DNA from 2 places in the Micromonospora sp. NPDC023966 genome. Region 1 is predicted to be linked to the other one. Evidence: predicted binding sites of a transcription regulator. Region 1 holds the regulator's gene; the other holds the start of a gene.

Region 1 (4,404 bases):
GTGCTGCCCGGCTGGGTGCCCGACTTGACGTCGACCGTCTCCTCGCTGTCGAGGGTCTTGATGGTCAGCCGGGTGCCGAGCGCGGCGGCGGTCATCGGCACGGTGACCCGGCAGTGCAGGTCGTCGCCCTTGCGCGAGTAGACGTCGTGCGGCCGCTCGTGGATCTCCACGTAGAGGTCGCCGGCGGTGCCGCCGCCCGGACCCACCTCGCCCTGCTGGGCCAGCCGGATCCGCATGCCGTCCTCGACGCCCGCCGGGATCTTGACGGTGAGCGAGCGGCGGGTGCGCACCCGGCCGTCGCCCGCGCAGGTCGGGCAGGGGTGCGGGATGGTGGTGCCGTAGCCCTGGCAGACCGTGCACGGCCGGGCGGAGACCACCTGGCCGAGGAAGGTCCGCTGCACCGACTGCACCTCGCCCCGGCCGCCGCACGCCTCGCAGGTGGCCAGGTGGGTGCCGGCCGCGGTGCCGGCGCCGGAGCAGGTGGTGCAGAGCACGGCGGTGTCGACGGTGATCGGCGCCTCGACGCCGAACGCCGTCTCGTTCAGGTCCAGCTCCAGCCGCAGGATCGCGTCGGCGCCCGGCCGGGTACGCGGCCGCGGGCCCCGGCTGCCGCCCGCGGCGCCGCCGAAGAACGCGTCCATGATGTCCTGGAAGCCGACGAACGGGCCGGTGCCGCCCGGACCACCCGGGCCTCCCGCGCCCCCGCCGCCCGGGGCGAGCGGGTCGCCGCCCAGGTCGACGATCTGCCGTTTCCGATCGTCCGAGAGGACCTCGTACGCGGCGTTGATGTCCTTGAACTTCTCCTGTGCCTCCGGGTCCGGATTCACGTCCGGGTGGAACTGCCGCGCCAGCTTGCGGTAGGCGCGCTTGATCTCGTCGTCGGAGGCGTCCCGGCTCACGCCGAGAATGCCGTAGTAGTCCCTGGCCACTGCGTTCGGTGTCCTCATGTTCGTCTCGCGTTTGCGCCGGTCGTCGGCCGGAGCCGGCCGACGGCCCTGACTGGTCAGTTCTGGGCCAGCAGTTCGCCCACGTAGCGTGCCACGGCCCTCACCGTGGCGATGGTGCCGGGGTAGTCCATCCGGGTCGGGCCGAGCACGCCGAGACCACCCACGATCGTGCTGCCCGGGCCGTAGCCGGTGCTGACGATCGAGGCCGCGCGCAGGTTGTCGATCTCGTTCTCGTCGCCGATGAGCACTCGGGTGGTGCTCGGCTCGGCCTCCCCGATCAGCTTGAGCAGCACGACTTCCTCCTCGAGCGCCTCGAGGATCGGGCGCAGCGAACCCTGGAAGTCGAGCAGGCCGCCGCGGGTGAGGTTGGCCGTGCCGGCCAGCGCGATGCGCTCCTCGTGCCGCTCGACCAGCGTCTCCAGCAGCACGCTGGAGAGCGTGGCCATGGCCGGGCGCAGCTGCGGGGTGGACTCGTCGACCAGGGCCTGCACCAGCGGCGGGGTGTCGGAGAGCCGACTGCCGACCAGCTTCTCGTTGACCAGCCGGCGCAGGTCGGTCACGTCCTCGACGGCGACCGGCCCGGGCAGCTCGACCAGCCGCTGCTCGACCCGGCCGGTGTCGGCGATCATGACGACCATCAGCCGGGTGGTGGAGATCGGCACCAGCTCCAGGTGGCGTACCTTGGAGCGGGCCAGGCTGGGGTACTGCACCACGGCGACCTGCCGGGTGAGCTGGGCCAGCAGCCGGACGGTGCGGTGCACCACGTCGTCCAGGTCGACCGCGCCGACCAGGAAACGCTCGATGGCCCGGCGCTCGGCCGGGCTGAGCGGCTTGACCCGGGAGAGCCGGTCGACGAAGAGCCGATAGCCGCGGTCGGTGGGCACCCGGCCGGCGCTGGTGTGCGGCTGCCGGATGTAGCCCTCCTCCTCCAGCACCGCCATGTCGTTGCGGACGGTCGCCGGGGAGACGCCCAGCTGGTGGCGCTCGACCAGGGCCTTGCTGCCGACCGGCTCCTGCGTGGCGACGTAGTCCTCGACGATCGCGCGCAGCACGGCGAGCTTACGGTCGTCGAGACCCATCTCCCCACCTCCTGACGCACGTCGTCCGCACCGGCGGGCGGCGTCCGCCGGGCATCTGGCACTCGACTGTAGCGAGTGCCAGTCTACGTCGGCGTGCCCGCCGACGCGATGATCAGCGACGCACCTCCGGTGCGGCTCGCCGCACATCCGACCCGCCAGGGTCGAACAGCCGGACATCCCGGGCGATCCCGCTCTGGTCTGCCCTTGCCTGCGGGACCTACCGTGACGTCCATGACTGAACCTCCTCGCCCTCCAGGAGCGGGGGACTCCGGCGCCCCGCCGCCGGAGGCGACCCCGCCGTCGGCACCGTACGGCTCGTCGTCGGCGGACGAGCCTCCCACCGCACCACTGTCCGGGGCACCGGCGCCGGGCGGCTATCCCCCGCCCGGTGGCTATCCGCCGGGCGGCTACCCCCCGCCGGGCGCCGGCTACCCGGGCGGCGGCGCGTACGGGGCGCCCGCCGGCTACGCCAACAACGACGACAAGACCTGGGCCCTGGTCGCGCACTTCGGCGGGGCGGCCGGGATGTTCGTCGGCGGCGGCGTGCTGGGCTGGGTGGCCCCGCTGATCGCCCTGCTCGCCCGCGGCAACCAGTCGCCGACCGTCCGCGCGCACGCGATCGCCGCGCTCAACTTCCAGCTCATCTGGTCGATCATCGCGCTGGTCGGCTGGATCCTCGCCTGCATCCTGATCGGCTTCGTGATCGGATTCGGCGCGATGATCATCGGCATCATCTTCGGCATCCTGGCCGGGGTGAAGGCCAACGAGGGGCAGCTCTACCGCTACCCGATGTCGGCCAGCCTGATCAAGTGACCCCGTCCCGGCCGGCTCCCCCTCCGGGAGCCGGCCGGGCCCGGTCAGGGCAACAGGTCGCGGACGACCGCGTCGGCGAGCAGCCGGCCGCGCAGGGTGAGCACGGCCCGCCCGGCCGCGTACGCGCCGGCGTCCAGCAGGCCGTCGGCCCGCGCCCGCTCGGCGCCCGCCCGGCCCGCCTCGTCCAGCCCGGACAGGGGCAGCCCGGCGGAGAGCCGCAGCCGCAGCATCACGTCCTCCATGTGCGCCTCGTCGGCGGTGAGCAGCTCCCGGGCCAGGCCGGGTGACTCCCCGGCGGCCAGCCGCTGCGCGTACGCCGTCGGGTGCTTGACGTTCCACCAGCGCACCCCGCCGACGTGGCTGTGCGCCCCCGGGCCGAGGCCCCACCAGTCGGCGCCGGTCCAGTAGAGCAGGTTGTGCCGGCACCGGGCCGCCGCCGAGCGGGCCCAGTTGGAGACCTCGTACCAGGAGAAGCCGGCCGCGGTGAGGGCCGCCTCCGCGGCCAGGTAGCGGTCCGCCGCCACGTCGTCGCTGGGGTACGGCAGCTCGCCGCGGCGCATCCGCGCGGCCAGCCGGGTGCCGTCCTCCACGATCAGGGCGTACGCGCTGACGTGGTCCACCCCCGCCGCGACCACCTGGTCCAGCGAGGCGGCGAAGTCCTCGGCGCTCTCCCCCGGCGTGCCATAGATCAGGTCCAGGTTCACGTGGTCGAACCCGGCGTCCCGTGCCTCCAGCGCGGCGGCGGTGGCCCGACCGGCGCTGTGCTGCCGGTCGAGGATCGCCAGCACCCCCGGGGCCGCGGACTGCATGCCCAGCGAGATCCGGGTGTAGCCGGCGGCCCGCAGCGTCTTGAGCGATTCCGGGGTGACCGTCTCGGGATTGGCCTCGGTGGTCACCTCGGCGTCGGCGGCCAGCCCCCAGGTGCGGTCGATGCCGTCGAGGATCCGGGCCAGGTCGTCGGCGGGGAGCAGGGTGGGCGTGCCGCCGCCGACGAAGACGGTGTCCACCCGGGGCGGCGGGGTGTCGCCCAGCACCCGGCCGGCGAGGGCCAGCTCGGCCAGCACGGTGTCGGCGTACGTCTCCCGGCCGGCCCCGCCGCCCAGCTCGGCCGCCGTGTAGGTGTTGAAGTCGCAGTAGCCGCACCGGCTGGCGCAGAACGGGACGTGCACGTACACCCCGAAGCCACGCGCGCCGACGGCGCGGCGGGCGGCAGCGGGCAGCGCCCCGTCGCGCGGGACGGGTTCGCCTTCTGGAAGGACGCCGGGCATGGCCACTAGTGTGCCCGGCATGACCTCTCCGGACGCTCTCGTGCGGGTCGCCACGGCCCGTGGGGTGACCACCCTCACCCTGGACAGCCCGCACAACCGCAACGCGCTCTCCACCCCGCTGATGACCCAGCTGCTGGCCGGGCTGGCCGCGGCGGTCGCCGACGACGCGGTCCGGGCGATCGTGCTGGACCACACCGGCCCGGTGTTCTGCTCCGGGGCGGACCTGAAGGAGACCGCCGCCGCGTACGCCAGCGGGACGGTGCCGGCCGGGATGCTGGGCGACGTGCTGGTCGCGGT
Region 2 (4,404 bases), on a different contig from region 1:
GTCGCGTCGAGGTCGCCGGCCAGCTCGGCGACCAGGTGCGCGCGCACCACCGCCGGGTCCGGGTCGTACAGGAAGCGGCGGGCCGCCCCGACCGGGGCCTCCGCGTCACCCGCGCCGGTCAGCACGTGTGCGGCGTCGCCCCGGAGCAGGGTGGCCCGGCGGGGCACCGCGGCCAGCGCGCCGCACCAGAGCGCGGCCTCGACCAGGTCGCCGTCGACGCTCACCCACTCGGCCTCGGCGCCCGCCGGGATCAGCGCGTGGTCCAGCCCCGGGGCCACCTTCACCACCGTGTGCGGCACCTGCCCGGCCAGCCCGGTCACGAAGTCCCAGGGCGGCGAGTAGGCGTTCGGGTCGAAGATCCGCCGGCCGGTGCCGGCCTTCCGCCGGGCCGGGTCGCAGAAGACCCCGTCCACCCGGGTCACGTCGAACGCCGTGGCGTCCCCGCACTCCACCGTGAACCGGTCGGCCAGCCCGGCCGCCTCGGCGTTCGCGGCGGCCATCGCGGCGGTCAGCGGGTCGGCCTCGACGCCGTACACCCGGATGCCGGCCCGGGCCGCGGCGAGCGCGTCCGCCCCGAGGCCGCAGCCCAAATCGGCGAGCGTGGCGACGCCCGCCGTGCGCAGTCGCTCCGCCCGGCGCCGCGCCACGACCCCCCGGGTGGCCTGCTCCAGGCCCGCCCGGGTGAAGAACATGCCTAGTGCCGCCGGGCCGAACTTGCCGACCGCGCGGCGGCGCAGCTCCGCCTGGGTCAACGCCGCCGCCGCGAGGCCCGCCGGCACCCCGCCGGAGCGGAGCACGGCCGCCGCCCTCAGCGGGTCGCCGCCGGCCACCCGCGCCGCCGCGTCGAGCGCGGCCGACCCCTCGGGGGTACGCAGGGCGGCGAACTGATCCAGGTCCACGCGGGCATTCTCCCGGCAGCGTCCGCTCCGGCTGGCCCGGACCCCTGCGATGGTCGTGATCGACTCCAGCTCGGCGGGGTGGCGGTGTCCGGGGTGTGCGGATGCCGCCATGTCGGCGACCTGGAGTCGATCGATCGCGCTCGGCGGCCGGACCCCGACGGTGGGGTCAGCGAGGGGCCGGGGCGGCGGCGACGAAGGCCCGCCAGCTCGCCGGGTCGAAGGTGAGCACGGGGCCGGTCGGGTCCTTGCTGTCCCGGACGGCCACGACGCCCGGCAGGTCGTCGGCGACCTCGACGCAGGCACCACCGTTGGCGTTGCTGCGGGACGCCTTGCGCCAGGAGGCGCGGCTCAGGTCCATGTCGTCACCACTTCCTCGATCAGCCGGGCGGACTGTCGGCATGGCAGCGCCTCACCGGCGACAGTCTCCCAGCGCCGCCCGAGGGTGGCAATGTCGTTCGGGCCGTCCACGGTCTGCCCGCGAAGTTGGTTGTCGAGGTGGCCCAGCTCGGCGCCGCTCGCGAGGCGGGCCAGGATGAACGGCCCGCCGAGTCCGATGTGCCAGGGGGAGCCGGCCGGCACCAGGCGCACCTGCACGTTCGGCTCGGCTCCGACCTCCAGCAGGTGCGCCAACTGCTCGCGCATCGCGGCCCGGTCGCCGACCTGTCGGCGCAGCGCCTGCTCCTCCAGCACCGCGACGAACTGTGGTCGCTGGTCGCCGGTCAGCACAGCCTGCCGGGCGAGCCGGGCCACCACCCTCGCCTCGACCTCCTCGATCGTCATAGCCCCGCCCATGCTGAGCATCGCCCGCGCATAGCCCTCGGTCTGCAGCAGGCCGGGGATGACGGTGGGGTCGTACCAGCGGAGTGAGGTTGCCTCCCGTTCGATCTCCTCCCACGGGCGGAACCAGTCCGGCGCGGCGTGGAACCGGATCAGCTCCAGCATGGTGGCGAAGAGGCCGCCGGTCTTGAGCACCGCGTCGACCCGGGCCACGTAGTCCGGCCGGACCGGCCGTTCGCCGGTCTCCACCGCGCTGACCTGCGACGACGAGTAGTTGACCAGCTTTCCCAGCTCCTCCTGGCTCAGCCCACGCGCCTGCCGCGCCCGCCGGAGCTGGTCACGCAGGAACGTCAGCGTCGGCACCTGGGTCATCCGGCCCTCCTTCCTCGACGGCTTCGGCTCCGGAAGGTAGGGATCCGGTCACCGCACGTCGAGGCGCTCCGGGCGTGTTGCGGGAACGAGTGGCGGAACTGTGGCGACACGAGGTGCGGCGCGTTGGCACTCTCCTTGACGGAGTGCTAGCCGAGGAATAACCTGCGATTAGCACTCTCACCCTGAGGGTGCCAACGCCCGGGCCCTGGTGTCCGGGGGTTGAGCGCCAGGCGGACCGGCACCCGCGACGACGGCCCCGCCCGGTGGCATGTGGCAGATTGACGCTGGTCGGCGTGCCGACCGGCAACGACACCAAGTACCCCAGGAGGGTATGCCCGTGACTACCGCGACCAAGGTTGCGATCAAGCCGCTCGAGGACCGCATCGTGGTCCAGGCGAACGAGGCCGAGACCACCACCGCCTCGGGCATCGTGATCCCCGACACCGCCAAGGAGAAGCCGCAGGAGGGCACCGTCCTCGCTGTCGGCCCGGGCCGGATCGACGACAAGGGCAACCGCGTGCCGATCGACGTCAAGGTCGGCGACACCGTCCTCTACTCGAAGTACGGCGGCACCGAGGTCAAGTACGCCGGCGAGGAGTACCTGGTGCTCTCCGCCCGCGACGTCCTCGCGGTCATCGAGAAGTAAGCAACCGATCAGTGTCGTTGCCCCGGTCCGGCTCGCCGGGCCGGGGCAACGACGCTTCGAAGGGATACAGATGGCGAAGATCCTGAGCTTCTCGGACGACGCCCGGCACCTGCTGGAGCACGGTGTCAACGCCCTCGCGGACGCGGTCAAGGTCACTCTCGGCCCGCGCGGGCGCAACGTCGTCCTGGACAAGAAGTTTGGTGCGCCCACGATCACCAACGACGGCGTGACCATCGCCAAGGAGATCGAGCTCACCAACCCCTACGAGAACCTCGGCGCGCAGCTGGTCAAGGAGGTGGCGACCAAGACCAACGACGTCGCCGGCGACGGGACCACCACCGCGACCGTGCTGGCCCAGGCCATGGTCCGCGAGGGCCTGCGCAACGTGACCGCCGGAACCAACCCGGCCGGCCTCAAGCGGGGCATCGACGCGGCGGCCGCCAAGGTCTCCGAGGCGCTGCTCGGCCGGGCCGTCGAGGTGGCCGACAAGGAGTCGATCGCGCACGTCGCGACGATCTCCGCGCAGGACGCCACCATCGGCGAGCTGATCGCCGAGGCGATGGAGCGGGTCGGCCGCGACGGTGTCATCACCGTCGAGGAGGGCTCCGCCCTCACCACCGAGCTGGAGGTGACCGAGGGTCTCCAGTTCGACAAGGGCTTCATCTCGCCGAACTTCGTCACCGACGTGGAGGGGCAGGAGGCGGTCCTTGAGGACCCGTACATCCTGATCACCACGCAGAAGATCTCGGCGATCGAGGAGCTGCTGCCGCTGCTGGAGAAGGTTCTCCAGAACAACAAGCCGCTGCTCATCATCGCCGAGGACGTCGAGGGCCAGGCCCTGTCCACGCTGGTGGTCAACGCGATCCGCAAGACCATCAAGGTCTGCGCCGTGAAGGCCCCCGGCTTCGGCGACCGCCGCAAGGCGATGCTCCAGGACATGGCGATCCTGACCGGCGCCGAGCTGGTCGCCCCGGAGTTGGGCTACAAGCTCGACCAGGTCGGCCTCGAGGTGCTCGGCACCGCCCGCCGCGTGGTGGTCGACAAGGAGAACACCACGGTCGTCGACGGTGGCGGCCAGGCCGCCGAGGTCGCCGACCGGGTCGCCCAGATCCGCAAGGAGATCGAGGCCTCGGACTCCGAGTGGGACCGGGAGAAGCTGGCCGAGCGGCTGGCGAAGCTCTCCGGCGGCATCGCGGTGATCAAGGTCGGCGCGGCCACCGAGGTCGAGATGAAGGAGCGCAAGCACCGCATCGAGGACGCCATCGCCGCGACCAAGGCCGCGGTCGAGGAGGGCACGGTCCCGGGTGGCGGCGCCGCCCTGGCCCAGATTCTGCCGGTGCTCGACGACGACCTGGGCTTCACCGGTGACGAGAAGGTCGGCGTCTCGATCGTGCGCAAGTCGCTGGTCGAGCCGCTGCGCTGGATCGCCCAGAACGCCGGCCACGACGGCTACGTGGTGGTGCAGAAGGTCGCCGGCCAGGAGTGGGGCAACGGCCTCGACGCCGCCACCGGCGAGTACGTCGACCTGGTCAAGTCCGGCATCCTCGACCCGGTGAAGGTGACCCGCAACGCGGTCACCAACGCAGCGTCGATCGCCGGCCTGCTGCTCACCACCGAGAGCCTCGTGGTGGAGAAGCCGGAGAAGGCCGAGCCGGCCGCCGCCGGTCACGGCCACGGCCACGGGCACGGCCACCAGCACGGCCCGGGCTT

Evidence for each region. Region 1 encodes HrcA, which represses chaperone genes, less so after heat shock. Its sites were predicted from a motif close to GGTTNGCACNCTCNNNNNGAGNGTGCNAACC; they were not measured.
Region 2: a site for HrcA is predicted at 2,215-2,245, ahead of groES (co-chaperone GroES). Genes of this name have one in related genera too.

The regions. Positions count from the first base shown of each region.
Region 1 is NZ_JBEZZJ010000018.1:35,248-39,651, forward strand. Features, by position in the region: gene dnaJ (molecular chaperone DnaJ) at 1-929, opposite strand, end outside; gene hrcA (heat-inducible transcriptional repressor HrcA) at 1,004-2,026, opposite strand; gene AB0F68_RS22360 (DUF4870 domain-containing protein) at 2,258-2,839, shown strand; gene hemW (radical SAM family heme chaperone HemW) at 2,884-4,107, opposite strand; gene AB0F68_RS22370 (enoyl-CoA hydratase-related protein) at 4,127-4,404, shown strand, end outside.
Region 2 is NZ_JBEZZJ010000053.1:2,247-6,650, forward strand. Features, by position in the region: gene AB0F68_RS33630 (methyltransferase domain-containing protein) at 1-899, opposite strand, end outside; gene AB0F68_RS33635 (DUF397 domain-containing protein) at 1,066-1,257, opposite strand; gene AB0F68_RS33640 (helix-turn-helix transcriptional regulator) at 1,248-2,048, opposite strand; gene groES (co-chaperone GroES) at 2,380-2,694, shown strand; gene groL (chaperonin GroEL) at 2,765-4,404, shown strand, end outside.